Regions from separate parts of the Clostridioides sp. ZZV15-6383 genome, predicted to be linked through region 1. Evidence: riboswitches for the same ligand, from Rfam matches in the RefSeq annotation. Region 1 holds a riboswitch; each other region holds the start of a gene.
What was found. A riboswitch is a leader RNA that binds a small molecule or an ion and turns the genes downstream of it on or off. The one in region 1 is predicted to bind S-adenosylmethionine.
Positions count from the first base shown of each region.

Region 1 (10,556 bases):
ACCTAATGGTAATATGATTATAGATATTGGTGGAGGTACTGTAGATATAGCTGTAATATCTTTAGGAGGAGCTGTTGTAAGTGAATCTATAAAAGTTGGTGGAGATAGATTTGACGATGCTATAGTCAAATACATGAAAAAACAACACAATCTTCTTATAGGAGAAAGAACAGCAGAAAAAATCAAGTTTGAAATAGGTTCTGCATTTAAGAGAGAAGAAGAAAAATATATGAAGATAACAGGAAGAAATTTAATTACAGGGCTTCCTAGTTCTATAACTATAAATTCAACAGAAATGTTAGAAGCACTTAGAGAATGTGTTGAGCAAATAGTAGTGGCTACTCATGCTGTTTTAGAAAAAACACCTCCCGAGCTAGCAGCAGATATAGGAGATGTTGGTATAATAATGACTGGTGGAGGTTCATTATTATATGGATTAGATAAAATAATAGAACAAAGAACAGGAATAACTGTTACAATAGCAGATGAACCATTATCTTGTGTTGCAAAAGGTACAGGAATAGCTTTAGGTTCAATAGACTTACTTGAAACTGGTGGGTCTTTTAAAAGAAAATAATTAGGAGAGTTTTAGGATGCTAAATATAGATGAAATAAAAAAATTAATACCACATAGATATCCATTTTTATTGGTAGACAAGATTATAGAGTTAGAAGTTGGAAAAAGAGCTGTTGGCATAAAAAATGTAACAGTTAATGAGCCATTTTTTCAAGGTCACTTTCCAGAATATCCTTTAATGCCAGGAGTATTAATAGTAGAAGCTCTAGCACAAGTGTGTGGAGTTGCAATGATGTCTGTAGAGGAAAATAAAGGAAAATTAGGTGTATTTGCAGGTATAGATAAAGTTAGAATTAAGAGAGAAGTAAGACCAGGAGATACATTAACTATGGAAGTTGAAATGACAACTCTTAGAAGAAATATAGCTAAGGCAGATGCTAAGGCATATGTCGGTGAAGAACTTGTCTGTAAAGGTGAATTAATGTTTGCTTTAGTAGAAAAGTAAAAACTTGAAATATAAAAGTAAAAAGGTAGATAATTTAGAGTATTTAATCAGATGCTCTAAAATATCTACCTTTTTATATAAAGAATTTTATCAGTTAGTTTATATTGGGATTAAGTGGATACCAATAAAGCTAAGGCTATTGTTTCAGCTAAGTCCAATATAAAGCTAAGACGTATATTATTAAATGAAAGTCTATTATTTTCATCAATTTTATCTACAATTCCTACTATAGAATAATTTCCTATTTGAGGTAGTTTTTTGCCAACACCTTTTCCGGGCAGGATAGGTCCTTCTCTAATCTGTATATTACCTATGTTACTCTGCGACCCCAAGCAAGCATCTATAGCCAAGAAGTTACCTTGTATATGTGTATTTTTTATAGTATCTAGAGACTCATATATATTTAAGGCGTGAATAGGGTTATCTAGTGTACCGTAAACGGGGTATTTAAAGTTACTGTTTTTAAGTATTGTTCCAACTAAAGGGCCCAAAGTATCACCTATAGCCCTGTCTGTTCCTATGCAAACAACAATCGTATTTTCATTAATTATAGTTTTTAGAACTGAACTTAGCATCTGTATAACATCATCATCGCTGTAATTTACTTTAGCTAAATACAATAGGAACACCCCCTTCAAAAAAATATATGAATAAAAAGCATTAAAAAGACCTAACTTTGAATTTCAGATAGATAGAATATTTTATTTGTCTTACAAAAAAAGGAATAAAAAAAATATGACTAAAAATCTTGACAAAATTTTAAAAAAATAGTAAGCTGATAAAGTAAAACAAAACTTAAATCTTGATTACCTTATCAAGAGAGGCTGAGGGATAGGCCCTGTGAAGCCCAGCAACCACCCAAATGGGAAAAGGTGCTAATTCCTACAAGACAAAAGTCTTGAAAGATGAGGTCAGTTAATTAGTATGTAATTACGATTATTAACCTCTTCTTATTAAGGAGAGGTTTTTTATTTTGAGTAAAATTTCTAAAATTAAAAATAAGGTAAAACCTATAATAAAAATTAAGAATGAATAAGGGGGAATAAAAATGGCAAGACATTTATTTACGTCAGAATCAGTTACAGAAGGACATCCTGATAAGATATGTGACCAAATATCAGATTCAATATTAGATGCATTATTAGAAAAAGACCCACAATCCAGAGTAGCTTGTGAAACTACAGTTACAACTGGTTTAGTTTTAGTAGCAGGAGAAATAAGTACATCTGCTTATGTAGACATTCCTAAGTTAGTAAGAGAAACAGTAAGAGAAATTGGATATACAAGAGCAAAATATGGATTTGATTGTGATACTTGTGCAGTTATAACTTCTATTGACGAGCAATCTGGAGATATAGCTATGGGAGTTGATGAAGGTCTAGAAAGTAAGACTGGAGAAGAGATGGAAGAAGAAATAGAAAAGGTTGGAGCTGGAGACCAAGGTATAATGTTTGGATTTGCATGTAATGAAACTCCAGAGTTAATGCCACTTCCAATATCTTTAGCACATAAATTATCAAGAAGACTTACAGAAGTTAGAAAGACAGGTCTAGTTGATTATTTAAGACCAGATGGAAAAACTCAAGTTACTGTTGAATATGAAGGAAGTAAAGCTGTAAGAGTACATACAGTTCTTATATCAGCTCAACATTGTGAAACAGTATCAAATGATAAGATAAGACAAGATTTAATTGAGCATGTTATAAAATCAGTTATACCAGCTGAATTACTTGATGAAGATACTAAAATTTATATAAATCCAACTGGAAGATTTGTTATAGGAGGACCTCAAGGAGATACAGGTCTTACAGGAAGAAAAATAATAATAGATACTTATGGTGGATATTCTAGACATGGTGGAGGAGCTTTCTCAGGAAAAGACCCTACAAAAGTTGATAGATCTGCTGCTTATGCAGCTAGATATGTTGCAAAAAATATTGTTGCAGCTGGTCTTGCAGATAAATGTGAGATAGAACTTGCATATGCTATAGGTATAGCTAGACCATTATCTATATTTATAGATACTTTTGGGACAGGTAAAGTTTCAGAAGAAAAACTTGTTGAATTAGTAAATAAACACTTTGATTTAAGACCAGGAGCTATAATAAGAGACTTAGATTTAAGAAAGCCTCTTTATAAAAAAGTTGCTGCTTATGGTCACTTTGGTAGAACTGATATAGATTTACCTTGGGAAAGAACTGACAAAGTTGAACAGTTAAGAAAAGATGCTTTAGGTGAATAATTTTTAACTAAAAAGCTGTTAGAATGTAATTTTATGATTACTTTCTAACAGCTTTTTTATTATGAGTTAAATATTTTTAATAAATATTAATTTCTCATCATATAATAAATTAAACAATATTTAATTAGATTAGTACATTTTGTTTTACAATACTATATTAAATTTATACATATTATAGGATATATGTTAAAAACTAGTTAAGATTGTGTTAACTGATGTTAAATAATTAAAAATATATTGAAACATAACAATAATGAGTCTAATATAATCTTAATAAACTTACACTTTAAAAATAATTTTAATTAGGGGGAGTAGTGTATGTCAGGTAAAGTAAATATTAAAACTGTTATAAGCTTTGCTGGAGCTTATGTAGCTACTGTAATAGGTTCTGGATTTGCAACTGGTCAAGAAATACTGCAATTTTTTACGTTTTATGGATATGCTGGTATTATAGGAGGAATCATATCTATGATACTATTTTCATGGTTTGGAGCAGAAGTTATAGAGAAGGGAAGAGAATTGAAGCTTAAAGAACCAATAAAGATTTATCAAGTATATTGTGGAAAGTATCTTGGAACATTCTTTGAATGGTTTGGACCATTGTTTTTATTTGGAACATTAGTAATAATGATTGCAGGAGCAGGAGCTACATTATCAGAATACTATGGATTAAATCCATATGTAGGTAGAATTGGTATGGCAATCGTTTCTCTAATAACTGTTTCATTAGGTTTGACAAGACTTTCTAAGATACTAGGTAATATAGGTCCTATAATAATAATATTTACACTTTTAGTAGGAGCAATTAGTTTATTTAGTAATATTGATGCTTTATCAAATGCAGGAACTATGGTCGATAGCTTAAACATTAAAACTGCTACATCAAATGGATATTTCTCAGGAGTGCTTTATACATGTTATAATGTAATAATAGTAATAACATTCTTGACAGGAATGGGAGCTTCTGCAGTAAATAAGAAAGACGCTGTGTGGGGTGGTATAGTAGGTGGAGTAGCACTTATGGCAGCAGCTATAATGATGAATTTAGCATTACTTTCAGACATAGGAAATATATATACAAAAGAGATACCAGCACTTTACTTAGCTGATAAAATATCTCCAATAATAGGTATTTTATTCTCAGTAGTACTTTTGTTAGGGATATATACTACAGCTGTACCATTACTATGGTCAGTAACTAACAGATTTGTAGAAGATGACCACCCTAAATTTAAAATTATAACAATAGTAGTAAGTATATTAGCTTGTATAGGAGGTCTACTGCCATTTGATAAACTAGTAGGTACACTATATCCGTATACAGGTTATATGGGAATTTTAATTTTATTATGCATGCTTTATAGAAGAATCACTAAAACCGAGGGGTACAAAGAAAATAAATCTGAAATAAGTTAGTATTATGAATACATTTATGAAATCTAATTTGTACGCTAAACATAGAGTAATTAAAATAAAATAGCTATTTAAACATGGTACCTGTATCTTATGGTACCATATTTTTTGGATGCAGATTTTTTTTGTTTCTGATAAAATGTATAATAGTTGGAAATTACGTTAAGTATAAAAATATAAAACTTTTCTAGGACTATCATAGTTTTAACAGATAAGGTATACTAACGTTTAAACGGAGCGATTATTAGTATTTTTAGGAGATAAAAATGGAAAAATTAGAAGGAATGATAAGTGAAATAGTCTTTAAAAATGAAGATAATGGCTATACAATAGCTCATCTGGTAAATGAAAGTGATGAAATTGTCGTTGTAGGATGTATGCCTACTTTGGCAATTGGAGAAAGTATAGAAGTTGAAGGAAAGTGGGTAAACCATAAGATTTATGGGACTCAATTTGAAGTTAATAGTTTTATGCCAGTGACACCATCATCCTTAGAAGGAATTTATGTTTACTTATCTTCTGGAATGATACATGGTATTGGTGAAAAAATGGCTAAGAGAATAATTGATAAGTTTGGTGTAGATACATTAAATGTGATACAAAATTCGCCAGAAAAGCTACAAGAAGTAGAGGGGATAGGAAGTAAAAAAGTAAAACAAATAGTAAAAAGTTATGAAGAAGATAGAGAATTGAGAAATATAATAATAGAGTTGTCTCCTTTTGGAATAACACCAAATTACTGTCTAAAAATATATAAGAAATATAAAAGTAGTGCAATAGAAATTATAAATAAAAACCCATATCAACTTGCTGAAGATATAAGAGGAATTGGATTTAAGGTAGCTGATAGTATAGCAAATAAAATTGGTATAGATAAAAATTCTAAAGATAGAGTTTGTCAGGGCATCTTATATACTTTAAATAAATCTCTAAGTAACGGACATACATATTTACCAGAACATGTTCTAATACAAGATTCAGAAAAGTTATTAGAGTTAAATGGAGAAATAATAAAAGAGTGTATAGTGATGCTAGTTTATAACCAAAAAATACATATAGAGAGAGTAAACAATGAAAATCTTATATATCTTATGCCTTACTATTTAGCTGAAAATGGAGTATGTAGCCAAATAGTAAAATTATCACAGTATGAATTTGAAGACTTAAAAATAGATATAGATAGTGAGATTAATGCTTTAGAAGAAGATAAAAAAATTAAGTTAGCAGAAAAACAAATTTTAGCAGTCAAAGAATCTGTTAACAGTGGAGTATTAATTATAACTGGTGGTCCAGGAACTGGTAAAACAACTACTATTAATGCTATTATAGATATATTTGAAAATAATGGGAAAAATGTAACTTTGGCAGCTCCAACGGGAAGAGCAGCTAAGAGAATGAGTGAAACTTCTGATAAAGAGGCGAAAACTATACATAGGTTATTAGAGATGGGGTTCTCAACAGACGATGATTTAACTTTTTTTAAGGCTGAAGAAGACCCAATAAATTCAGATGTAATAATTGTTGATGAGGTATCAATGGTAGATATTATCTTAATGTACAATTTGCTTAGAGCTATAAAGCTAGGAACAAGAGTAATTTTGGTTGGAGATAGTGACCAATTGCCTTCTGTAGGTGCTGGAAATGTACTTAAAGATATGATTGATTCTAATATTATAAATGTAGTTAAATTAAATGAAATATTTAGACAAGCACAAGAGAGCATGATAATTGTAAATGCCCATAAGATAAACAATGGAGAGCCCCTTTATTTAAATACAAAAGGGAAAGATTTCTTTTTTATAAGAAAGTCTACCAATGAAGAAATTTTAAATGAAATAATAGGATTAGTTAATGAAAGATTACCTAAATTTTATAAAGTTGATAAATTGAAAGATATACAAGTTTTATCTTCAATGAGAAAAGGTGAGTTAGGAGTTACTAATCTCAACATAGAGTTACAGAAGTATCTTAACAAAAAAGAAAAATTTAAAGTTGAAGAAAGTTTTTCTAAAAGATTATTTAGAGTTGGCGATAAGGTAATGCAAGTAAAAAATAATTATACAAAAAAATGGGAAACAGAAGACCAAAAAGAAAGTGGAGAAGGTATATACAATGGAGATATAGGATATGTTTATCACATAGATAAAGATAAGAAAACTATTTATGTATTATTTGACCAAACTAAAATTGTATCATATTTATATGATGAATTAGATGAAATTGATCATAGTTTCTGTACAACGATACATAAAAGTCAAGGAAGTGAATTTCCAGTTGTAGTATTGCCAATAACTTGGGCTCCTCCTATGCTACTTAGCCGTAATTTGTTATATACAGCAGTAACAAGAGCAAAAAAATTAGTTGTATTAGTTGGAGATGTGAAATATCTTGAATATATGATAAAAAATAACAGAGTGAATCAAAGGTATTCAAATTTAGGATATAAGCTGAATAAATTCAAGCGAGAAGGGCTGTTGATAGAATAAATATGAAAATATGCAATGATAACTTTATTAAGAGTTTTAAAAATATGATTAATAAATGTCTGGATTTTATATATCCTGAGAATATAAGTTGCATAATTTGTGATAAATCTATAAAGAAAACAAATACTTATTCAATATGTAAAAGCTGTTTTAAAGAGATGAATTTTATACAGGATGGTTGCATGAAGTGTGGAAAGCCAATAATACGTCATTCAATTGAAAAAGAGTTTGTTGAAGAGTGTAGCTATTGTTTTAATAAAGATTTTTATTTTGACAAATCAATATCCTGCATTGAATACAATGATGTAACTAAAAAGATAGTATTAGGGCTAAAGTATAATCAAAAAACATTTATGGCTAAATATATAGCTCAGATAATGAAAGAAAAATTGTATTTAGAAAATATAAAATTTGATTATATATTATTTGTTCCACTTCATAAAAAAAGGCTAAATAAAAGAGGCTTTAATCAGGCACAAAAAATAGCATTTAATTTAAGTAAAATGGTAAATATTCCATTATTGGATTGTATAAGTAGAAAAAAATATACAAGAATGTTATATAAATTAAACAAGAAGGAACGAAAAGAAGAACTAAAAAATGTATTTGTCGTCAAAGAAAATATCAAATTAATAAATAATAAAAATATACTTTTAATAGATGATATATTTACTACTGGTTTGACAACAAATGAAATTTCTAAACTTTTAAAATTATCTGGTGTTAATAAGGTCTTTGTATTGACTTTACTCACAAAAGCAAATGATAATTATATTATGGAATAATCTTATATATTGACAATTTTAATTTAAAATATTAAAATGGATAAGTGATATTTAGGTCTGTGGTTGAAAGTCCAAGCCAGTCGCAGGCAAAGGGATCCACGTAAGTTAACACTAAAAATTGGGTTAATGATCATGGTGCGGCTTAGAAGTAAGGCCTACCGATAATAAAATCGAGAGAGAGTAGTAGTGCGGCGAACCCAAGCGAACCCTCCAGTAGGCGAGTGTGGGGTCAAAAACCAGGTCAGCTAAATATCATATTAAAAGAGAGCTAGCATAATACTTTTATGTGTAGCTCTTTTTTATATATAATAAATTCAGGTTGAGTCATAAAGAGGTGATATGTTTGAATAAAAGACAAGAAAATTTATTGACAACATTGCTATTAAAAGAAGAATTTATAAATGTCAGTGAGATTGCTAATGATTTTGAATGTTCAGAAAGGACAATAAGAAATGATTGCAAATATATTGATGAATGGTTATCCACTTTTTGTAATGCTTATATAAAAAGAAAACCTAATATAGGAATTAAATTTAGTGGAGATAGTACAGATAAGATACTGGTAAATCAGAAGTTACGAGGTGAAGTTAAAAGAGTAAATAGTGAGCTTCATAAGCAAGTTGAGATATTAAATTTATTGCTTTGTAACAATAAAAAAGTCACTTTGAATGATTTATCTAATAAATTGTATATAAATAAAAATATTGTCAGAGAAGAAATAAGTAAATTATCAGTGGCATTAAATAATTATAACTTAAATATCTCAACCAAAAAAGGTAGTGGTATATATATCGAGGGGGATGAGAAAGACATAAGAATAATGCTAGTATCATTCTTATTTAAATACATAGATAAATATAGGTTAAATATAGATGAAATAGAATATTTCCATATAGTAGATATAATAATTGTCAAAAACATAATGTCCACTATAGAGGATAATATGGATATAAGGCTTACAGATATATCATTTAAGCAATTGATGTTATTTTTACTTATAAACATAATACGAATAAGGCTAGGAAATTCTTTAAAAATATCAAATGCCAAGAAAGAACTTAAGCTAAAAATACTTATCTTAGGTATAGAAGATGAGCTAAAATCTAATTTATCTATAGCATTAAATTACGAAGAAAAATTGTTTATAGAATCCCTAATATTTGGTATGAATAAACAAATAAATAGTAGCAATACTAAAAAATCACTATATCTAAATGAAGAATTAGTAAATTATACAAAAAAAATTATAAATTTAGTATCAGAAGAATCAGGAATAAATTTCAATAATGATAGATTACTTTATGAGCAATTAATATGTCATTTGAATGTTACAATGCACCAAATGAAAAGTAATGTTTACTTAGAAAATCCACTTTTAGATAATATAAAGACTAAATTTTGTTTTTTATTTACAGTAATATCAAGTTCAATAGAAATTGAATTAAAAGGAAAACAAATAACTGAAGATGAAATCGGTTATCTTACACTTCACTTTCAAACCTCTCTGGAAAGAAAATACAATAAAAAGGAACCAGATAAAAAAGCAAGTATTGTATGTCCATTTAGTTTTGGAGTAAGTATGTTATTAAAAGTAAAGATAGAAAAGAGATTTGATAACATAGAAATTGTTGAAACATTAAGAGAGGAAGATTTAAAAAGAGATAACTTTAATAAGAAAATAGATTTTATAATTGCATTTCAAGAGTATGAGAATATTCAAAAGCCAATTTTTATAACAACACCATTATTTACTGATGAGGATGAAAACAAACTCAAAGACTTTACAAACAAAATAAAAGAAAAAGATACTTCGTATAAGCTTATGAACAGATTAATGATGTCTGATTATTTAATAAGGGAGTTAGAGCATGATGATATTTATGAAGCTATAACATATTTAACTAATTTATTAATTGAAAAACATTATGCAGAAAAAGAGTATTTACAATCCATTATAACAAGAGAAAAGTCATATCCAACCAATGTTGGTAAAGGAATATTATTCCCTCATGGAGATATGAAATATATAAAGCAATCTGTTCTATGTTTTGCAAGGTTAAAAACACCAATAAAAATTAGAAATGGAAAGGATATAAAAATTATACTTTTATTAGCTTATAAAAAGGATGATGATAGAAAAGTATTTAGAGAATTATTTAAAGAAATATCTAATTTAACAGAAGATGAAAATATGCTAGATATTCTAAGTAAATGTGATATTGAAAAAGTAAAATATATTCTTATATAAAATTCATAGTGAAATATGGATAAGCACAAAATTTTCCATGTGATGGAAAAAGTTGTGCATGTTTTTTTGTTTTTATGCGATATTATATGTTTGTAAGGTATAAATAAGCTAAAAGCAGATAAGCAACTTAGGAGGAAAAAATGGAAGAAATAGTTTTAAAAATTATAATTCATGCTGGTAATGCAAAATCTATGCTTTATGAAGCACTTGATTGTGCAAAGGAAAACGATTTTAAAAAAGCAGATGAATTAATGGAAAGTGCGAATGAAGAAATCTTAAAAGCACATAAAGTACAAACTGAACTTATACAAAGGGAAGCTGGAGGAGATAAGTCAGATATATCTATCTTATTGATTCACT
Region 1 is NZ_JAGWCV010000018.1:25,548-36,103, forward strand. Features, by position in the region: gene KGF42_RS08775 (rod shape-determining protein) at 1-577, shown strand, start outside; gene fabZ (3-hydroxyacyl-ACP dehydratase FabZ) at 594-1,022, shown strand; gene yyaC (spore protease YyaC) at 1,133-1,642, opposite strand; SAM riboswitch class I at 1,831-1,934, shown strand; gene metK (methionine adenosyltransferase) at 2,071-3,264, shown strand; gene KGF42_RS08795 (hypothetical protein) at 3,583-4,680, shown strand; gene KGF42_RS08800 (ATP-dependent RecD-like DNA helicase) at 4,944-7,163, shown strand; gene KGF42_RS08805 (ComF family protein) at 7,208-7,948, shown strand; gene KGF42_RS08810 (BglG family transcription antiterminator) at 8,283-10,196, shown strand; gene KGF42_RS08815 (PTS lactose/cellobiose transporter subunit IIA) at 10,337-10,556, shown strand, end outside.

Region 2 (10,556 bases), on a different contig from region 1:
ATCATTTATACCCATGTATGCTTCTGTCTCTATGATTTTAGTAACAATTACTTTATTTTCATATTTCCTTATTAAATATTTACCTAATATTGATTTTGCTAAATCAATTCCATTTTTCCTAAAAAAATCCTTTTCCAAAGTTTCACCTCATAAAATTTATTTGTATTGAATTAAATACAGCTAAAATAATAAATAAAATTAACCTTATTAATCTAATACTAGTGTATAAATAATAAATTTCATATTTGTTATTTATATATATCAAAAAATTCTATCTCAAACTTTTCAATATTGTCATTGTAATTTGACTTATCATAGACCTCCTCAACAACTTCTTTAATTGGGAATATAATTTTTACATCAGTTCCTTCTCCTAACTTACTATCTATGTAAATTTCCCCATGTTGAATTTCAATCAACGATTTTGTAAGACACAGTCCTATTCCACTTCCAAATTCATTTGATATCCCACTGTTTTCAATTTGTTTAAATCGATTAAAGATGTCATTTAATTTTTCTTTGTCTATACCTACTCCAGTATCTTTTATAATTATCTCTACAGTTTCACCTTTTTTATATATACCTACAAGAATTTCTCCACCTTCTAAAGTAAATTTTATAGCATTTGATAATATATTCAGTATTATCCTTTCTATAGATTCTGGGTCAAGTCCTACCATCACAGTTTCTTCATCTGTATCAAAAATCAAATCTATTCCTTTAGATTTAGCACAACTGCTAATAGATGTCACTATTCTTTCTGTTATGTCAATAATATCAAAATTTACTGCTTTAATCTTATATATATCTGACTTAACTTGAGAAATGTTTATTATATTATCTATTAGTCTTAATAATCTAAACATATTTTGTTTAGTTGTTTTTATATGTTCTCTTAGTATATCCTGAAAATCAATTATCTTTCCTTTTTTATAAAGATTTTCGACAAGTTGAACTGAACTATATATATTATTTAAAGGTGTCTTAAGTTCATGAGATATATTAGCATAAAACTCCATCTTCATTTGGTCATACTGCCTTTGTTTTATTAATGCTTTCTTAAGTCTTTCAGACTCTCTTTGCACACTTAAATCTTTAATAATTCTCACTCTACTTCTTTTTTGTCCAAAGTATAATGTCCTTGATATCATTTTTACTTCTTTTATATGATTATTTTCATTTACTATATGAATACTCTTCTCTCTTTCTCCTATATTCAAATTGTTTATGTATTTTTTTACTAATATATTTCTATATTTTTGTGTTGTTACTCCTAATACATCACTAGAAATTCCGAACAACTCTCTGAAAGCTATATTTGTATATAGAACTCTTGATGTACTTAAATCCTCAAGAAAAATAGCCTCTGGTATAGCATCCAGTAATTTTTCATATATTATCTTTTGTTCATTTACTGTTCTCAGTATATTTATCTCTTTAGTTATATCTCTAAAGGTAAGCAATTTAAACAATTTATTATCTGACCAATAATCTCCAACTCTAATTTCTTCAACATGTTCTTCACCTTCTGAATCATACATCACAAAATTAACTATACAATTTGCTGTATCATTGTAACTCACTATTTCAGCTTTCTTTTCTTGTGTTAGATTTAATCTTTTAAATTTCCTATTATCAAAGAAATCTATATTGAAAGTTTCAAAATATTGTTCTAATGTCATATTGACTAAATCACTTGAAGTACATTTAAAACTCTTTTCATATTTCTTATTTATACTGATTACCTTATTCTTCTTTATACCACCTTCGGCACTTCTTACAAGTATCGGAGATGGAATATTTAATATAATATTTTCATAGTCTTTATTTATATGTCTTATTTCTTCGTCTATTTTGACTTCATTTGTAATATCATTTAAACTTATTAAGTAGTTGCTTTCGTCTTTATTATTACTTAAACTCAACAAATAAATTTTGTCATTTAACTCTACTGGCTTATCAATTATATTTATATCACTGTCAAATTTCTTTAATTTTTCAGCAACTTTTTCATCTTTCTTTATAAAGCTTAATATTTTATAATAATTCTTAATATCTTTTGAAAATTCATCTTTAAATTTATTATTCGTGTAACTTATATTAAAATCATAATCTGTTACTATCCATACATTTGGCATTGTATCAAGAGCCTGTCTAAGTAGCTCTTTTCTCTGGTCTATGTAGTTCTTTAATGTTCTTTGTATAATCATATCCTTTTCTATTGCTAAATTTATCTTCCCTAGTTGTTCTGATTTTTTACTTAATTTTTTATTTATTGAATCAAGTTCGTAATATGGATATACTACTCTATTATTAAGACTATATACATATACATAATAAGTGTGATTACATAATAATAAATATACTACTCCTATTAATCTATCTGTATCTACTATACTAATCTTAAAGATTGATATAAACCCTATAATAGTTGTGAAAAACACAAAATATGATAAATCTTTTATTAACTTATAGTGTTCAATTTTACTATCAAGTTTATTCAATAAATATAGCAAATTAAATAAAGATATAACAACATTAATTAATACAATAATCATATTCCAGTTGATATTACTAAAAGTATTTCTTATAAAGTAATCTAATATCACAAAAGCACCATAAAAAATTAGTACTGGACTTATTCCTATTTTTTTTACTTTAGAAATGGTTAAGTATATAAAAGTAGACATATTAATCATACTTAAATTGAGCAATACAATTTGGAATTTTTGAATTTTTAAATTCACTACTCCTAAAATACTTACAAAAACTAATACAAGACATGCTACTTTCAATATATTTATAAATTCATCTTTTTTAAAACTAGTTATATGGACTATAGAATATCCAAATATCCAAAGTAAAATTATCCTATACATATTTATAGAAACTGTGTACAAATTTATATTTAAAAGTGCAATAATCAAAAATACCCCATTAGCTAGTATATAGACCTTATTCTTACTTAAAGTTCCTTTAGATTCCATATTCCTCACCACTTCTTCATTTTTATATAGTTTTACCTATAAATATGTTACCACAATTCTTCCAAAAAATTTGTCACTTTCTAGTTATAAAAAAAAATGAGTAAATATTTTTAATTTTACTCATTTTATAGATTTTGTATATTTAATTTAGAAAGCTGGAACTATACTTCCTTTATATTCGTCTTGTATAAATTTTTTAACTTCTTTACTATTCATAGCCTCTGATAAAGCTTTAATCTTATCACTATCTTTATTATTTTCTCTACAAGCTATTATATTTACATATGGAGAATCACTTGATTCTATTACTATTGCATCCTTAGTAGGATTTAGGTTAGCTGTTAAAGCGTAATTGGAATTTATTACTGCTCCATCAACATCTTTTAATACTGTTGGTAATTGTTCTGCATTCATTTCTTTTATTTGTATATTTTTAGGATTTTTAGTTATATCTTTTTTAGTTATAAGCTCTCCATCTTTTACTTCTATCAATTTATTTTTTGCTAATAATTTAAGTGCTCTAGCTCCATTAGTTGCATCATTTGGCACAGCTATAACAGCTCCATCTTTTATTTCATCTAATGATTTAACTTTTTCTGAATAGAATCCCATTGGCTCTATATGAACTTTAGATGTATAAGTAAGTTTATATCCTTTCTCCTTCACAGTTTCCTCTAAAAATGGAATATGTTGAAAGAAGTTAGCATCCAAAGAACCTTCATCTAAAGCTGTATTTGGAAGTACATAGTCATCAAATATTTTTACTTCTAAATCATATCCTTTTTCTTTTAACAAAGGTTTTGCAACTTCTAATATCTTTGCATGTGGATTTGATGAAGCTCCTACTAGTATTTTTTTATCCTCTTTGTTTGAACAACCTACTGCTGATATTGCTATTGCTGACACCAATGCTACTGATAATAATTTCTTTAATTTCATTTTTTACTCCCCCTCTTTAAAATGTTTATAATTAAATTATTTTAGTTTCTTATAAGCCAGATTTCCTACTCCTTGGATTATCTGAACTAATATTACAAGTGCTATTACTGTATATACCATTACTGCTGTATCAAATCTTTGATATCCATAAATAAGTGCGATGTTACCTAATCCTCCAGCTCCTACTGCACCTGCCATAGCTGTATAGCCAAGTATAGATATTATTGATAATGTAATTCCAGATACTATTGAAGGCATAGCTTCTTTTATCATAACTTTAAATACTATTTGTCTCTTTGTAGCTCCAAAAGATTTTGCTGCTTCTATCAATCCTTTATCCACTTCATTTAATGAGCTTTCTATAATTCTAGCGATAAATGGTGCTGCACCAATAGTTATTGGTACTATTGCAGCAGTTTCTCCTATACTTGTTCCAACAATTAATCTAGTTATTGGAATCATTGCAACTATAAGTATCATAAATGGGAAACTTCTAAATATATTTACTATAAATCCTAAAGCACTATTTATTGTGCTATTTGGTTTTAATCCATCTGGTTTTGTAACTACTAATATGATTGCTAATATAAACCCTAAAATTGTTGCAACTATAGTTGGTACTATAACCATATACAAAGTTTGTAACAATGCATTTGGAAATAGTGTTGTCAAAAAGTCAATTAAACTATTCATTTATCATTTCCTCCCATCTTATGCCTTTGTCAGTCAGATATTGTTTTACTTGCTCTCCACTTTTATCTGAAATGTTTATAATAAGTGAACCTAAAATATCATCTTTAAATTGTTCTAATTTCCCAAATATTATGGATACATCTATATTTAGTTCTCTTGCCATAGTAGTAATAATAGCTTCATTAGAAATATCTTTAGGGAATAGTATCTTTATATTTGTTCCCTTTGGTAAGATTATACTTTCTTCACCTATTAATTTTCTAAGGCCTTTGGTATTTCTTAAGAAGATTTCTTCTGTATCTCCCACCTCTAAGACTTCCCCATTTTCCATTATTGCTACTCTTCCGCAAATCTGCTTTATAACTTCCATTTGATGAGTTACAACTATTATTGTTATTCCCAATTTTTTATTTATATCTTCAAGTAATGAAAGAATTGATTTTGTAGTATTTGGGTCTAATGCTGAAGTTGCCTCGTCACAAAGAAGTACCTGTGGGTTTAGTGCTAAAGCTCTAGCAATTGCAACTCTTTGTTTTTGACCACCACTTAGATTTCTAGGTTTATCATTTTTCTTTTCAGATATTCCAACTACTTCTAATAACTCTAGAACTCTTTTTTTGATTTCTGCCTTTGTATATCCAAAACATTCTAATGGCAATGCTACATTATCAAATACAGTTCTTCTTTCAAGCAATGAAAAGTGTTGAAAAATCATTCCTAACTCTTTTCTTAAATCTCTCATTTGCTTTTCATTCAATGACTTTACTTCCTTATCAGAAACAAGTACATTACCTTCTTGATATTCCTCTAGTCCATTTATACATCTAAGTAGTGTTGATTTTCCTGCACCACTATGACCTATTATCCCAAAAATTTCTCCAGATTCTATCTCAATACTTACATCTTTAAGCACTTGAATCTTTCCATAATACTTATTAACATTTTTTATGCTAATCATAAAATTTCCTCCCATATATTCTGCTCAGTTTTTATGTTTATCCTCGCTTATGTATTACAACAAAATAAAAGCCCGAGTATAAACTCAGGCTTAGAAAGCTATTTATACTCATCTATCAACTATATTAGTTGCAGGATTTAGCACCAATGTATATAAAATATACTGGTTGCCGGGTTTCAAAGGGCCAGTCCCTCCACCACTCTTGATAAGACGTTATTTAATTCGATTATCATTTGTTGCTATGTTATATATAATATATTCATTAATAATATTTGTCAATGAATTTATTTAAATTTTTTATTTTTTATTATTACTATGTAAAAACAAATAACTATTTTTTGTTGGTTTTCTAGCTCCTAACACTTTATATTTTAATGTCTATGAATCCCTATGTAGCTATAGAATATTATTATAAAAAATATACTAAATGATACTAATATATCTAAATCACCTATAAAATAAAGTGAGAAAGTTAACATTTTTTCAAAACTCTATTTTACCCTAAACAGAATAATTTAAAAATAATTGTGTCATAAAATAATATTAGTTAAAGACAATGATGATTGTATAGCTCCAACACTTTAGATTTTATCAAAGATTTGAGTTCTATTGGTTCTATTATTGTAGCATCTTTTCCAAAGGTTAGAAAATATTCTGCTACCCAATCAAGTGTAGATTTGGGTATATGCATATCTATGTACCCACCTTTAGGCAAAATTTTCAATCCTCTTGCCAACAAAAATTCTGTTTCACAACGTTTTACACCCACATCCGTCAAATTAACTTTAATATGATAATCTGTACCTACTCCCATATTCTCAAGATAATCATGTATAGAAGATGAAACCTTATATTTTTTATTTAATACGTTTTCTATACTCAAAATATTCACAATTCGGTCTACTCGAAACTCCTTAACATACTCTGATTTTATACAGTAGGCTGGACAATACCAAAGTCCATTCATGGCATACAAACCAATAGGAATAATGACACGCACACTATTTTTTTGCTTTGATGAATATTCAATCTTAATTGTAGAACCATTCATTATTATATCAAATAACTCCTTCAATAATGGTGTTGGACAGTGCCTATCTGGTGTCCAAAAAACAATTTTACGCCTCATATTCTCAATATTATATTGAATATCATTTGGGATACAATTTAAGAATTTCTTTAAAACAGAAATAGTTTCTTGCTCAAATGGTAAATCATTATAATATTCTAGTGATTGACATGCAAAGAATATAGATTTTACCTCACTTTCTGAAAATGTAATTGGTGGAAGTATACGTTCTTTAAGTATATGATATCCTCCAGCCGCTCCAACTTTTGAATATAATGGAAATCCGATATTTTCCAACACCTGTAAGTCTCTTAGTATTGTACGTTTTGATACAGAAAATTCTTCTGCTAACTCTCCTGCTGTAAAACTTCTTTTTGCATTTATAGTTATCATCAGTTCAATTAAACGCTCAGCTCTTGACATAATCATACTCCTAATTTCAATATAGTGACAATAATTGTCACTATTCTATGATAAGATATTCTTACATTTAAAGCAATAATAATAGTAAAAAAGAAGGGACTGATATTTTATGGAAAATAATATCATTAAGGCTGATGATATTATCAATTATTGTCTGTCAAATTTAGATGATGTTGTACTAATGAATAGTTGGGGCGAAAGAGCAATCTACTACAATCCCAATGGTGTTTTAAAACGAGGAGTATATGTTCTTACCATTAAAGAAAAAGACAGTAATAATGATAAAGGCTCATTGGTTAGTCGTCCAAATGTATACCGTGTGAACATAGGATTAAAAAAAGAAACTTTTATTGAAATGTTTGGATATATTCCAAAACGTCCAGGTGTTGGTCAAATAGTTAATATGGATTTTGATTTTACATCATTGGATACAGTCATGCCACACCCTATCTATGCATGGATGGGATGGATATGCGTCCTAAGCCCTACTGAAAATACATTTGAGAACTTTAAAACTTTAATAGAAGAAGCCTACAATTTTGCAAAACAAAAATTTAAAAAGAGAAAAAACAAGTAAAAACATAAGACAGTAACCTCTAAGTAAATTATAATAAAGATATTGAGATGACAAGATAAAAATGGGTATTTTGATAACATACAAAAAAGCGAAGCCAAAAAATATACTATTTATAAGGCTTCGCTCTATTTCAAATATTTATTTTTAATTTTGATGCTATTTGTTTTATTATTTTTTATTATTTCCTGTTATTCCTAATCTATCATTCATATCTTTTATCATTTTTCTAAAACCACTACCTATATCATTTCCTACATCTTCAGTTCCATGAACTAATTTCACGAAGTCATTTTGACCTTTTTTCATGTCTTCATCAGATACATTATCTAATTTTTTTATTCTCTCATCTATATCTTTTACTAATCTTTCACCTTCAGCGATTAGGTCATCATTCATTTTCTTTAACTCTGTATCTTCTGTTTTACCATCCTTTTTAAGAGATGTTACAAATGATTGTATTTTATCTCTACTATCTTTATACGCAGCCTTTACATCACTTAAATATTTTTCATTTCCTGGATATTCTTTATCTTTAAACTGATTATTTATACTCTCTGGAGTATCATAAATAGAATATCTATTTAAGCCTGCTATATAATCATTATAACTTGTTGAATAATAATTCATATATCCTTCATTGTTATTTACAGATTCATTAGGATTTTTTCCTGCATTTTCACTTGGTTTTTCATTTTCTCTAGCACATGCAGTCATTCCTATAGCTAATGCTAATGCTAATCCTACAAATAAAGTTCTTTTTAATTTCATTTTTATTACCCTCCTAGATGTTTTATACTACCAAGAATTTTAATTATTTTCTTTCTAAATTTAGTATTTCTCTATTTTTATTTTTTATTTACTAAAATTAAACAAGATATAATTTATTTTTTTGGAAATCATAATAGATAAATAACGAAACTAAAAAAATATAATTTTATTATTGATATTGATTATCATTCATAGTATAATTTAATTAATTGATATTAATTTTCATTTAAGGGAGGTTATCTTTTATGTCTTGTTGTAATTCACAATTTTGTTGTAAAAATAAAATTGAATCATCATATATAAAATGGCTTTTAGAGGTTTTAGGTCCAGTTTTTTTAGGTTCTAAACCTGCTGAAATAATAAATATTTCATTTACTGACGTAAATAGAGAAGAAAAAATTAATGATATTCACGAATATCTATATAAATGTAAAAAGATAGATTTTATAGTTATTGACAAGGAGAAAAAAGGATTAAAAATACTATTTGTAAACAAAAAAGCATTATCAGAAAAATTAAAATGTAAAAAAACAGTAAACTTTTTAAAGTTTTTAGGATACAAACAAAATACGAATGTTAATGCTTATTTAGAACATTTAATAGATAAGCTTAAGGGCGATGTTTTTCCTGATGAAATAGGTATTTTTTTAGGATACCCTCTTAAAGATGTAATTGGATTTATGGGATATAGCAATTACGAAGTTTCTATGATTAAATATTGGAAGGTTTATGGCGATACAAAACAATCAGAAGACACATATTCCAAGTTTTTACTTCATCGTAAGAAAATGAGAAAATTACTAGACTACATAAGTGTAGATAAAATAGTAAGTTGTTTTTAATTGTATTTTTATGTATAATAATAAAAATACACCCTTTTTACTATACAATTTTATAATAAACAAGGGTGTATTTTCTGCTTTAATATTTTGAAATATTCTAATTTTGATTGTATAACATATCTTTAATATCTATTTTCTTTTCTTGCATTCCGTTAGACATTAAGAATTCCTGTGTATCTTCTAATTCTTTTATATCCTTATCTGTTATTTTAGAACTAAAATCATACCAAGAATACATTTCTTTTGTTTCATCTAAAGATAAACCGACTTCTTTAGACACAACATCCATTACTTTATCCTTGTTTTCATCCATATATTTTAAAGTTTCTTCATGAACCTTCATAAATCTTTTTACTAATTCAGGATATTTTTGAGCAAAATCATCACTTACCGCAGTAACTATTATTCCACTAACTAATCCTTCTCCATTTACAATCATTTTAGCACCTGAATTTATTGTTTTTAACGCTACTGGTCCTGCAAGCATTGCGACATCAGCACTTTTACTTTCTAATGCAGAAGCAGCACTAGGGATATCCATATTTACATATTCAACATCATCTATAGTGTATCCTTCCTTAGCAAGTGCAGCAATTAACAACTGGTGAAGTATAGTTCCTTTTGGTCCTACAATTTTTTTACCTTTTAAGTCTTTTATAGATTTTATGTTTTCATTATTAGTTATAAGCATATACCCTTTTGGCGAACGGCTATAAATATTTGTAATTTTAAGACCAACACCATTTGAAGCTGCTATTATTGCAGATGTCCCCCCCAATGCATGTAAAAAATCTAGCTCACCTGCTGCTAGTGCTTGAGTTTGTTCTGGTCCTGTTGTCAATTCATGAAAATTAACTTTTATATTGTCCTTTTTAAATTCCTTTCCAAATAAATCATCCTTTTTTTCTAATATACTAGGAACATTAAGTGGTGATTTTACATAAGTTAAATTTATTTCCTTAGGTAAACTAGCTTCTTTTTTTGCAGGTGCATCTTTCTCATCATTTGTTGTTGAACAACCTACAGTACCAACCAACACCATTACTAAAGATGTCATTACTGCTAAAATCTTTTTGCTTCTTTTAATCAATTAAAACTCCCCCAATTCCCTTAATATTTCTTTTTTCAAGCTTATATAATAGCTTTTAGTTAAATCTCTATTATATTCATCTTCGACACTAAACTGTTTAATCCCTTTATTTTTACTAAAAACAATTATTTTCTTTGCTATTTCCATAGCTTCTTCGATATTGTGAGTTACAAATACTACACCTTTTTTAGTATTTTTGTGGATATGTAC
Region 2 is NZ_JAGWCV010000044.1:12,457-23,012, reverse strand. Features, by position in the region: gene KGF42_RS14425 (DNA-3-methyladenine glycosylase) at 1-138, opposite strand, end outside; gene KGF42_RS14420 (sensor histidine kinase) at 249-2,987, opposite strand; gene KGF42_RS14415 (MetQ/NlpA family ABC transporter substrate-binding protein) at 3,135-3,926, opposite strand; gene KGF42_RS14410 (methionine ABC transporter permease) at 3,963-4,619, opposite strand; gene KGF42_RS14405 (methionine ABC transporter ATP-binding protein) at 4,612-5,577, opposite strand; SAM riboswitch class I at 5,683-5,789, opposite strand; gene KGF42_RS14400 (helix-turn-helix transcriptional regulator) at 6,125-7,069, opposite strand; gene KGF42_RS14395 (DUF6194 family protein) at 7,179-7,646, shown strand; gene KGF42_RS14390 (hypothetical protein) at 7,815-8,414, opposite strand; gene KGF42_RS14385 (DUF3793 family protein) at 8,660-9,256, shown strand; gene KGF42_RS14380 (NrtA/SsuA/CpmA family ABC transporter substrate-binding protein) at 9,354-10,346, opposite strand; gene KGF42_RS14375 (ABC transporter ATP-binding protein) at 10,347-10,556, opposite strand, start outside.
Region 2: another riboswitch for S-adenosylmethionine. It lies ahead of KGF42_RS14405 (methionine ABC transporter ATP-binding protein); the one in region 1 lies ahead of metK (methionine adenosyltransferase).

Region 3 (10,556 bases), on a different contig from region 1:
TACATCAACTCCTACCTTCTTTAAGTTTTGCGCAGATTCCTACATAGAATAGGTCTTTCCTACTCCTGCTGCATAACCAAAGAATATTTTTAATTGTCCTCTACTTAGTTTTTTTCTTCATTTTTTATTTTTTCTAATAGAGTATCTGGATTGGGTCTATCCATTAAAAAACCTCCTTATACCTTTCATTACTATTATAATATCAATTTCAGTATAAAGTTGTAGTTAATATGTATTTTTAATGATTAAGATTATGTAAAAATTTAAATATATATTTTTTAAAATTTAAATAGTTTAATTACAAAATAAAAATGCCTAACAATAGGCATTTTTATTTTGTATAATAATCACTTTATTTTAAATTAAGTATTTTCATAAACTCATCACCTGTAATAGTCTCTTTTTCTAGTAAGTATTCAGCAAGTTCATGTAATTTATCAATATTGTTTTCTAAAATTTCAATTGCATTTTTATGACAAGTCTTTACTATTTTAAATACTTCCTCGTCTATTTTAGCAGCAGTGTCTGAAGAACAAGCAAGAGAAGTGTCTCCTCCTAGATATTGGTTACTTACTGTCTCAAGAGCAACCATATCAAATTCCTCACTCATGCCAAGGCGAGTAACCATAGCTCTTGCAATTTTAGTGGCTTGTTCTATATCATTTGAAGCACCTGATGTACAAGTATTAAAAATAACCTCTTCAGCAGCACGTCCACCTGTAAAAGTAGTTATTTTATCGATAGCTTCTTCCTTTGACATAAGTACACTCTCATCTTCAGCAACTTGCATAGTATATCCCAGTGCACCTGAAGTTCTAGGTATTATAGTAATCTTATGGACAGGAGCAGAATGTTTTTGCATAGCTGCAACAAGTGCATGACCTATTTCATGATATGCTATAATTTTCTTTTCCTTGTCTGAAATTACAGCTCCTTTACGTTGATATCCAGCAATTACAGTTTCAACAGATTCATCAAAATCCTGTTGCTCTACTATATCTCTACCAGATTTAACTGCTAAAAGTGCTGCTTCATTTACAATATTTGCAAGCTCTGCACCAGATGCACCTGATGTGGACCTTGCAATTGCATTATAATCTATATCTGAGCTTACATTTACATTTTGAGCATGTACCTTTAATATAGCTTCACGCCCTCCAAGGTCTGGAAGTTCAACTGGTATACGTCTATCAAATCTTCCTGGACGAAGTAATGCTTTGTCAAGACTGTCAGGTCTATTTGTAGCCGCAAGTATTACTACGCCTATTCCACCATCAAAACCATCCATCTCACTTAGCAACTGATTTAAAGTTTGCTCACGTTCATCATTTCCACCTAATCCACTTCCATTATCACGCTTTTTACCAATAGTATCAATCTCATCTATAAACACTATACATGGAGCTTTTTCTTTTGCTTGTTTAAACAAATCACGAATTCTAGAAGCTCCCATTCCTACAAACATCTCAACAAATTCAGAACCAGATATTGAGAAAAATGGTACATTTGCTTCACCTGCCACAGCTTTTGCAAGGAGTGTTTTTCCTGTACCTGGAGGTCCTACTAAAAGTGCACCCTTAGGCATTTGTGCTCCTATTTTTTTATATTTTTCTGGATTGTGTAAAAAATCTACTATTTCACTTAAAGCTTCTTTTGCCTCATCTTGACCAGCTACATCATTAAATCTTTTTCCACTTTGAGCAGATACATACATTTTGGCGTTGCTTTTTCCAAATTGCATAGCATTACCACCCATTCTCTTTTGCATCGACTTCATCATTAAATTGCCAAATAGCATAAGAATACCTATAGGTATTATCCATGTAAGTAAAATACTTAAAAGTGGTGAATTTTCCTTAGGAATAACCTTAGTAAATTCTACCTTTGCATTTTTTAATCTATCTACCAATTCTGGGTCATCCATTCTACCAGTTATGTATATATTCTTATCCTTACTACTAGATGGATTTATTGCTATTCTATTGTTTTCTATCTCAACAGATTTAACCTTTCCTGTATCCAACATTGTAAGAAACTTCCCATAGTCAATCTCAACCATTTTTTTATCCATTAAACTTGGAAATATTAAAGCATTTAAAAACATTACTACTATTATTATAACTGTATAATAATAGAGTGCAGACCTTTTTTGGGGTTTATGTTCATCCATAATTTTAATCTCCTTTAAATTATTTTTATGTTATTTGCAATCAATGTGAGTTAAAAGTTTATTTAGTTTCTCTAAACCTTCTATTATATCTTCCATATCTTGCAATTTTTCACTAGTCATATTTTCAAAATAACTATCAAAAATACTACTTGAAATATTCTCTTGTATATCCAATGATTTATTTGTAACTTTTACTTTTACAATTCGCTGGTCTTCTATATCTCTTATACGATTTAAAAAACCATTTTTTTCAAGTCTTTGACAGATTACTGATACATTACTATTTGTCATGTTTAAGTTTTTCCCTAAATCGCTTATTTTTTTCTCCCCATGTTCACATAACTCTGATAAAATCAAAGCTTGCACTGCGGTAATACCAAGTGGCTGATAAAACTTACTTAATAAAGTTGCAAACTTCATATTTATATCTCTAGTCAAGTCTAATAGTTCTTTCTTAAAACTCATCTCATCCATACAAACGCTCCCTACGAAAATACTTTATTTTACTAGTTATTAACTTTAGGTTTAAGTGTATCTTGTAAATAAATATTTAATACTATAATGTTTAATGTATTAAATATTATAGTATTAAATATTTATTGTCAATTACAATATTGTAACTTCAGTTGGAATTTTATTATCTTATTGATATTTAATTTTACACAATATGTTTTTAATAAAAAATCGATGTATATATTTTACACCGATTTCTCGCTTTTTAATCCCATTTAAAAGTTAAAATATAAATTCATCAATAATACAAAAGTTTAGTTCCCTATTATCATATCATGTACAAAGTCAAAACTACCTTTATCTGCACCTAATGTTATTTCCATGATGTGAACAAAAGCTTTTGTTTTTTGCAACATTTCATCTTTATTCCAACTAAACATTGATTCATCAAATATACACTCAGAAGAAGCAATTAAAAACTCTATTGTTTCTTTTGGATATTTTGTATTGAATATGCCTTCTCTTACACCTTCTTCTACTACTTCTGCTAAAATTGGTGTAAAGTTTAAAATAGTTTTAACTATCGTCTTTTGATGCATCTCTGCATTATTTGGTAAATGGAATTGCTGAATTACTTTTTCTTTATTATCTCCAACCTTAGGTCTTTGAGACATTAATATTTGAAAAAATTTTTCAAGGACTGGTATTTCTGGATTTAAAGCAATTTTTTTTGCTATATTTATATCATTGTCTATAATTCTAGTTATGATTGCATCCATTACTTCTTCTTTGGATTTAAAGTAGTAATAAAAAGTCCCCTTTGCAATTCCAACTTCATTTAAAATATCATTTACAGTAGTTTTTGAATATCCTTTAGTGCAAAAAAGCATTTCAGCTGTATCTAGTATTTCACTTTTACGTTCTTCAGGGTCTTTTACGATTCTCATCTATTTTCTCCTTCCAATAGACCGTCAGTCGGTTTAGTCTTATTATATAAAACTACTACTATAATGTCAAATTTTTAAAAATAATAAGGTATAAAGAATAATTAAGATTACCTTTATACCTTATTATTTATATATCTTTTTTAGTTAACATTTATATCCTATTAAAATTTATTATATTAAATAATTTTTTATCCAATTTCTAAACAATAACTCTGAATGTTTTTTCCATTTAACAGTTGGCTCTTCTGAAGGGTCATTATTAATATAATAATTTTGAGGTATTGATATTTCATCTCCTCTGTTTATATCCCTTTTATATTCTTTATCAAGAGTGTATTTATCATACTCGCTATGACCCATTACGAATATATCTCTTGAATTTGTAATTATATAAGGACCAGCTTCTTTAGAATGACTTACAATACTCAACTCCTTATTCTCTTTTAGAGCTTCAATATTTACAGTAGTATGTCTTGAATGTGGAGCAAAAAATTCTTTTTCAAACTCATCTACTATCTTACTGTTTTTATCTACTTTATGCTTAAATACTCCAAAACATTTTTGACTTAACGGAATTTTTTTTACATTGTAGTATTTGTAAAGACTTGCTTGAGCTGCCCAACATATATATAATGTAGATTTAGTTTTTCTTTTAGAATAATCCATAATTTCCTCTAGTTCATTCCAATAATCAACTTCTTCAAACTCCATTTGTTCAACTGGAGCTCCTGTTATTATAAAACCATCAAAGTATTCTTCTTTGGCTTCGTCAAATGTTTTATAAAACGCTTTAACATACTCATTACAACTTCTCTTGCTTTCTCTTGTTGAAATTTTAATAAATTCCACAGATACATTAAATCCTGTTTTATCTATCCTTCTTAGTAAATCTAATTCTGTATCCATCTTTATAGGCATTAGATTCAATATAGCTATCTTAGTATCTATGTTTTCTTCATATTTTAACTTCTTATTGAAATCTTCTTTGTAAATTACATCTATTCCTTCATCCAATAATTTATTAATAACAGGTAATCCTTTTGGTAGTATTAAAGCCATATCTTTTCACTTCTCTTTCTCTTAGACTATTAGAAATTTAAAGCTTGATTTAAATCAGCTATTAAATCCTCTACATTTTCTATTCCAACAGACAATCTTATTAGTGAAGGTAATACTCCAGATGCAATTAATTGTTCTTCTGTTAATTGTCTATGAGTAGTTGAAGCTGGGTGTATGACACATGTTCTTACATCTGAAACATGAGTAACCAATGATGCTATCTGTAATTTTTCCACAAACTTTTTGGCATTTTCTAGTTCTCCTTTTACTCCAAATGATAAAACTCCACTACACCCTTTTGATAAATATTTTTTGGCATTCTCATAATACTTGTTATCATCAAGTCCTGGATAATTAATCCAGTCTACATTTTCATGTTTTTCTAAAAATCTAGCTATTTTAAGTGCATTTTCACTATGTCTTTCCATTCTAAGGTGCAGTGTTTCAACATTTAAATTAGTAAGATAAGCATTGAATGGGCTTAAACAATTTCCATAATCTCTAAGTAATTGAACTCTCGCTTTAGTTGCATACGCAGCATTTCCAAATTTTTCAGTATAACTTATTCCATGGTATGTTGGGTCTGGCTCAACTAATTCTGGAAATTTTCCATTATCCCAGTTAAAGTTTCCACCATCCACTATAATCCCTCCAACACTTGAAGCATGACCATCTAAATATTTTGTAGTAGAATGAGTAACTATATTTGCTCCATACTTTAAAGGATTACAAAGTACTGGCGATGCTAATGAATTATCAACTATAAATGGAACATTAATTCTCTTGGCTACATTTGCTATTTTTTCAAAATCTATAACTTCAAGAGTTGGATTAGCAAGTGTTTCTGCAAACACAACTTTAGTATTTTCATTTGCAAGTTCTACTATCTCATCTTCACTTGAATCTAAGTCAAATGATATTAAGTCTATTCCAAATTTTTTAAGACTAGGTCCTAATAAATTAAATGTTCCTCCATATACTTTTGAAGAACAAAGTATGCTGTCCCCTGATTTACATATATTTAAAACTGCCAACATATTTGCAGATTGACCTGATGATACAGCTACAGAAGATACTCCTCCTTCTAGTAAACTTATTTTTTCTTCAAAAGCTTGAATAGTAGGATTGCTTATTCTTGAATATATATGTCCATCAACCTTTAAATCAAATAGGTCAGCAAGTTGGTCTATACTACTATATTTAAAAGTTGTACTTTGATATAAAGGTAATACTCTTGGTTCTCCATTACCTGGCTTATAATTTCCTTGCACACATATTGTTTCTTTATTATACATTTTTGTATCCCCCTTAGATTTTAGTTAAAAAAATTAAACTGTTTATCAGATGAGATTTAAAATAAATAAAGCCTGAGTATATAACTCAGGCTCTGTATAAGCGTAATTATACTCATCTCTCAGCTTTCGCCGCAGGATTTAGCACCAATGTATATAAATATATACTGGTTGCTGGGTTTCATAGGGCCAGTCCCTCCACCTCTCTGGATAAGATTTATTTAATTTTTCTATGTTTTATATCTTATATATTTTTCCTAATTTTGTCAACTATTTTTTTAAAATTTTTCTTTTAATAACTTTCCCAACCTCTACTTGAATTACAGACATTACAGCTAAAACAATTGTTATAAGCCACTCTGAACTATTTAAAATAGTTAAACTAAAAGCATTTCTAAAAACAGGTACAAACAGTATTACTGCTATTAGCAACGCAGAAGTTAAAAATGAAATTAAAAGAAATGGATTTTTACCATTATTTCTATTAAACATTGAATCTGTATTTGAACGCTGACTAAATGCTCTTAACATCTGTGAAAATGCTAATACACAAAATGCCATTGTTTGACCTACAGAATGATTTTCTATATTAAGACCAATTTTATATGCTAAAATAGTCATTATTGCCACAAATATACCTTGAGTAACCACTCTTTGTATAAGGTTTTTTTCAAATAAAGTGGTTGATTTCACTGGCTTATGCTTCATTATATTTCTACTTGGTGGGTCAACTCCAAGAGCAAGAGCTGGGAGTGTAGCAGTTGCAAGGTTTACCCACAGAATATGAACAGCAAGAAGTGGAGTATCCCAGTTTAATAATATTGCTACAAACAGCGTAAGTATCTCTGCTATATTACCAACAAGCAAAAATTGTATAACTTTTTGTATGTTCCTATATACACGCCTACCTTCTTTTATTGCATAAGCAATTGTTGTAAAGCTATCGTCCATTAAAATCATGTCAGAAGAGTCTTTTGCAACATCTGTACCACTTATACCCATGGCTATACCAATATCAGCAGACTTTAATGCAGGAGAATCGTTTACACCATCTCCAGTCATAGCTGGTACTTCTCCAATTCTCTTTAGAGATTGTATAATCCTAAGTTTATCAAATGGGGACACACGAGCAAATATTGTAGTACTTTTAACAGCTTCATCTAATTCACCATCACTCAAATTATCAAGTTCATCACCAGATATCACAGTATTTTCTTCACTCCATATTCCTAACTCATGAGCTATTGTTGTGGCAGTAACTTTATGGTCACCTGTTATCATTATGGTTCTTATACCTGCTTCTTTACAAGTACTTACTGCATCAATTACCTCAGTTCTTGGTGGGTCAATCATACCAACCATACCTATAAATGTCAAATCGTATTCTATGTTTTTATTATCTTCTTTTGGTATAGATGAAATCTCACGCTTAGCAAAACCAAGTACGCGTAATGCATCTTTAGACATTGTAAGACATAATTCGTGTATATTCTTTTTATCCAATTCGGTAATGTTTCTTTCACCTTTTGAAGTTAATATTTTAGTACATAGGTCAAGAATTTCGTCTACTGCTCCTTTAGTATAAGCAATAATCTTTTCATCTATATTATGAACAGTTGTCATACATTTTCTATTGGAATCAAAAGGCTGTTCAAATAAACGTGGATATTTCTCTTCAAGAGCATCTTGGTCTATTCCAAATTTGTTGGCCATAAAAATTAATGCGCCTTCTGTTGGGTCACCTAATATTTCATCTGTTTTGTCTGGATTAATACATGCATCATTACAAAGTGCACCAGCATAAACAATCTCTTTATATACTAGTGGATGTTTTTCAGATGCAGTATCTATTGATGTTACTTTTCCAGATTCAAAATCTCCATTTACAGCAATATGTGTAACAGTCATTTTATTTAAGGTTAATGTACCAGTTTTATCGCAACATATTACTGTAGCTCCTCCTAATGTTTCAACAGCAGGTAATTTTCTAATTAAAGCATTTCTTTTAGCCATACGTTGTACGCCTAAAGCCATTACAATAGTAGCTGTTGCAGGTAATCCCTCTGGAATAATTGATATGGCAAGGGAAATTGCAATCATAAACATTGGCAAGAGAGGTCTCTGATAAAATGCACCTATTGCAAATATAACAACGCATACAATAATACCTATGACACTTAATGTCTTTCCAACAGTATTAAGTTTACGTTTTATAGGAGTGTCAAAATCATCTTGTGAATCTAAAAGATGTGCTATGTTACCCACTTCTGTATCCATACCAGTTGCAACTACAACACCTACACCTCTACCATATGTGACGATTGAGGATGTATAAGCCATATTGCTACGGTCTCCTAGTACACATTCTTTAGGTAAGATTGTATCTGCATCTTTTTCTGATGGAACAGATTCTCCTGTTAAAGAAGCCTCTTGAATTTTTAAACTCGATGTTTCTATCAAACGAAGGTCTGCTGGAACCATCGCTCCATCTTCTAAAAAAACAATATCTCCTACTACAAGATTGCTTGCTGGAATAACACTTTCTTCACCATCACGCATAACACGAGCTATAGGTGAATTCATATTTTTTAATGCTTCTAATGAGCTTTCAGCCTTTTTCTCTTGAACAATTCCAATAACTGCATTTACTGTTACAATTATTAGTATTACAAAAGCTTCTGTAAATTCACCAAATATCAAAGACAATATTGCTGCTCCTATTAGTATAAGAACCATAGCATCTGTAATTTGATTCCAAAGCATTTGTAAAATTGTTCTAGGTGTTTTTTTTCTCAGTTCATTTAAACCCTTCTCTTTAAGCCGTTTTTCCGCCTCGGTATCGGTGAGCCCCTCCTCTGATGAATCTAGACTTTCTAAAATTTCATGCGTTGCTCTTGAATGCCAAGGCATCTGTTTGTGATTTTCCATTTTGGAAGACCACTCCTTTCTTTTTTTGATTTAAGAATAATTATATTTTAAAATCAAGTTCAATTCAATACACAATAAGTATATTTTACCTAAATTTAACAATGCGATTTAATGCTTAATAAAACTTCTACTCTTTTACAAATATGTATTCTCTATTGTCAGATAAATTTTCTTGATACTTATATCCTTCTAAATTAAACTTTTTCAGTTCCTCAATATCTCTTATCCTATTTTTTATAATGTATTTTACCATCACCCCTCTAGCTTTCTTTGCTTGTGTAGATTCCACTTTCAATAAACCATTTTTGTTTACTTTAAAAGTACATGTAATATATGTATCACTATCTTTAATAAATTTTTCTATGGACTTGCTGTATTCATTTGATGAAAGATTAACGATAACTGTTTTTTCTTTGATTAATTCTTTATATATACGATTTCCCCAATATTCATATAAATTCTTAAACTCACCTATCTGTAATTTCGTCTGCATTTCTAACCTATATTCATATATGCTGTCATATGGTTTTACAACCCCATACAATCCACTTATGATTCGAATACAACTATCTGCAAATTCTTCATCTTGCTTTGTAAAATTTTCTGCTTCTATATTTTTATATTGTATTCCATCATAAGTTAAGATTGCAGGGCTTCCTAATCTATCAAACTTAATGCTTTCAAATCTATTTTTATTTAATACAGCTAATTTTTCATTAATTTTCATTTTACTTTTAAAATCTTCTATGCTAAATGTCTTTATATTTTCCACTATTTCTTTTGTGTTATCTATAAAACAGGGTAAATTCAAATCTCTATCAAATAATTCTATATTCTTCATATTTTTAGCTGGTGATAACATTATAATCATAAATTCTTATTGCTCCTGTTTTTCCAAATATTCAAGAATCTCTTGTGCATTTGTATCTGGTTTTGCTTTTTCAAAAACTTTTTCAATAATTCCATTTTCATCTATGATATATGTCGCACGTACAACTCCTAATGCAGTTTTTCCATACATTTTTTTCTCTTTCCATACATCAAAGGCTTTTATAGCAACTAAATCAGGGTCAGAAAGTAAAATAAAAGGAAGTTCATGCTTTTCTGCAAATTTTTGATGTGATTTTATACTGTCTTTACTTATACCAATAACTTGTACATCTTCCTTTTTAAATCCATAATACGCATTTCTAAAAGCACAAGCTTGACGTGTACATCCTGGTGTATTATCTTTAGGATAAAAATATACTACTACTTTTTTTCCTTTAAAATCTGACATACTTACTTTATTTCCATCTTTATCTTCTAGTGTAAATTCGGGTGCTTTTGTTCCTATACTCAACATAAATATCTCTCCTTTTGTTTTTATTGATAATTTTATATTATTTTTATATTATTACCCTATATACCTATATATAAATAAAATATTTTATTTTTTATTTATATAGTTTCATAAATATGTAATTTTCATATGTTTATATGTTAAAAATAGTTTTATTAGGATATTTAAACTTAAAATAAAGTCAAATAATAGATTAATTAAAATGAGAGTGTCTCAAAATAAACTTTTTAGTTCATGATGCATTCTTTTTTGTATGAAATCAAATATATTTTCATCATTTCAACAATAAAAAAGGCTTATCTCTATTTTGAGATAGCTCCACTTATTATTACTTTTATAATGTCTATATAAATTTAAACCCTTCA
Region 3 is NZ_JAGWCV010000034.1:8,887-19,442, reverse strand. Features, by position in the region: partial or broken gene KGF42_RS12725 (two-component sensor histidine kinase) at 1-36, opposite strand, end outside; gene ftsH (ATP-dependent zinc metalloprotease FtsH) at 353-2,170, opposite strand; gene KGF42_RS12715 (MarR family transcriptional regulator) at 2,201-2,644, opposite strand; gene KGF42_RS12710 (TetR/AcrR family transcriptional regulator) at 2,938-3,570, opposite strand; gene KGF42_RS12705 (homoserine O-succinyltransferase) at 3,742-4,629, opposite strand; gene KGF42_RS12700 (O-acetylhomoserine aminocarboxypropyltransferase/cysteine synthase family protein) at 4,659-5,924, opposite strand; SAM riboswitch class I at 6,034-6,138, opposite strand; gene KGF42_RS12695 (cation-translocating P-type ATPase) at 6,192-8,849, opposite strand; gene yaaA (peroxide stress protein YaaA) at 8,977-9,720, opposite strand; gene bcp (thioredoxin-dependent thiol peroxidase) at 9,727-10,194, opposite strand; gene ade (adenine deaminase) at 10,535-10,556, opposite strand, start outside.
Region 3: another riboswitch for S-adenosylmethionine. It lies ahead of KGF42_RS12700 (O-acetylhomoserine aminocarboxypropyltransferase/cysteine synthase family protein); the one in region 1 lies ahead of metK (methionine adenosyltransferase).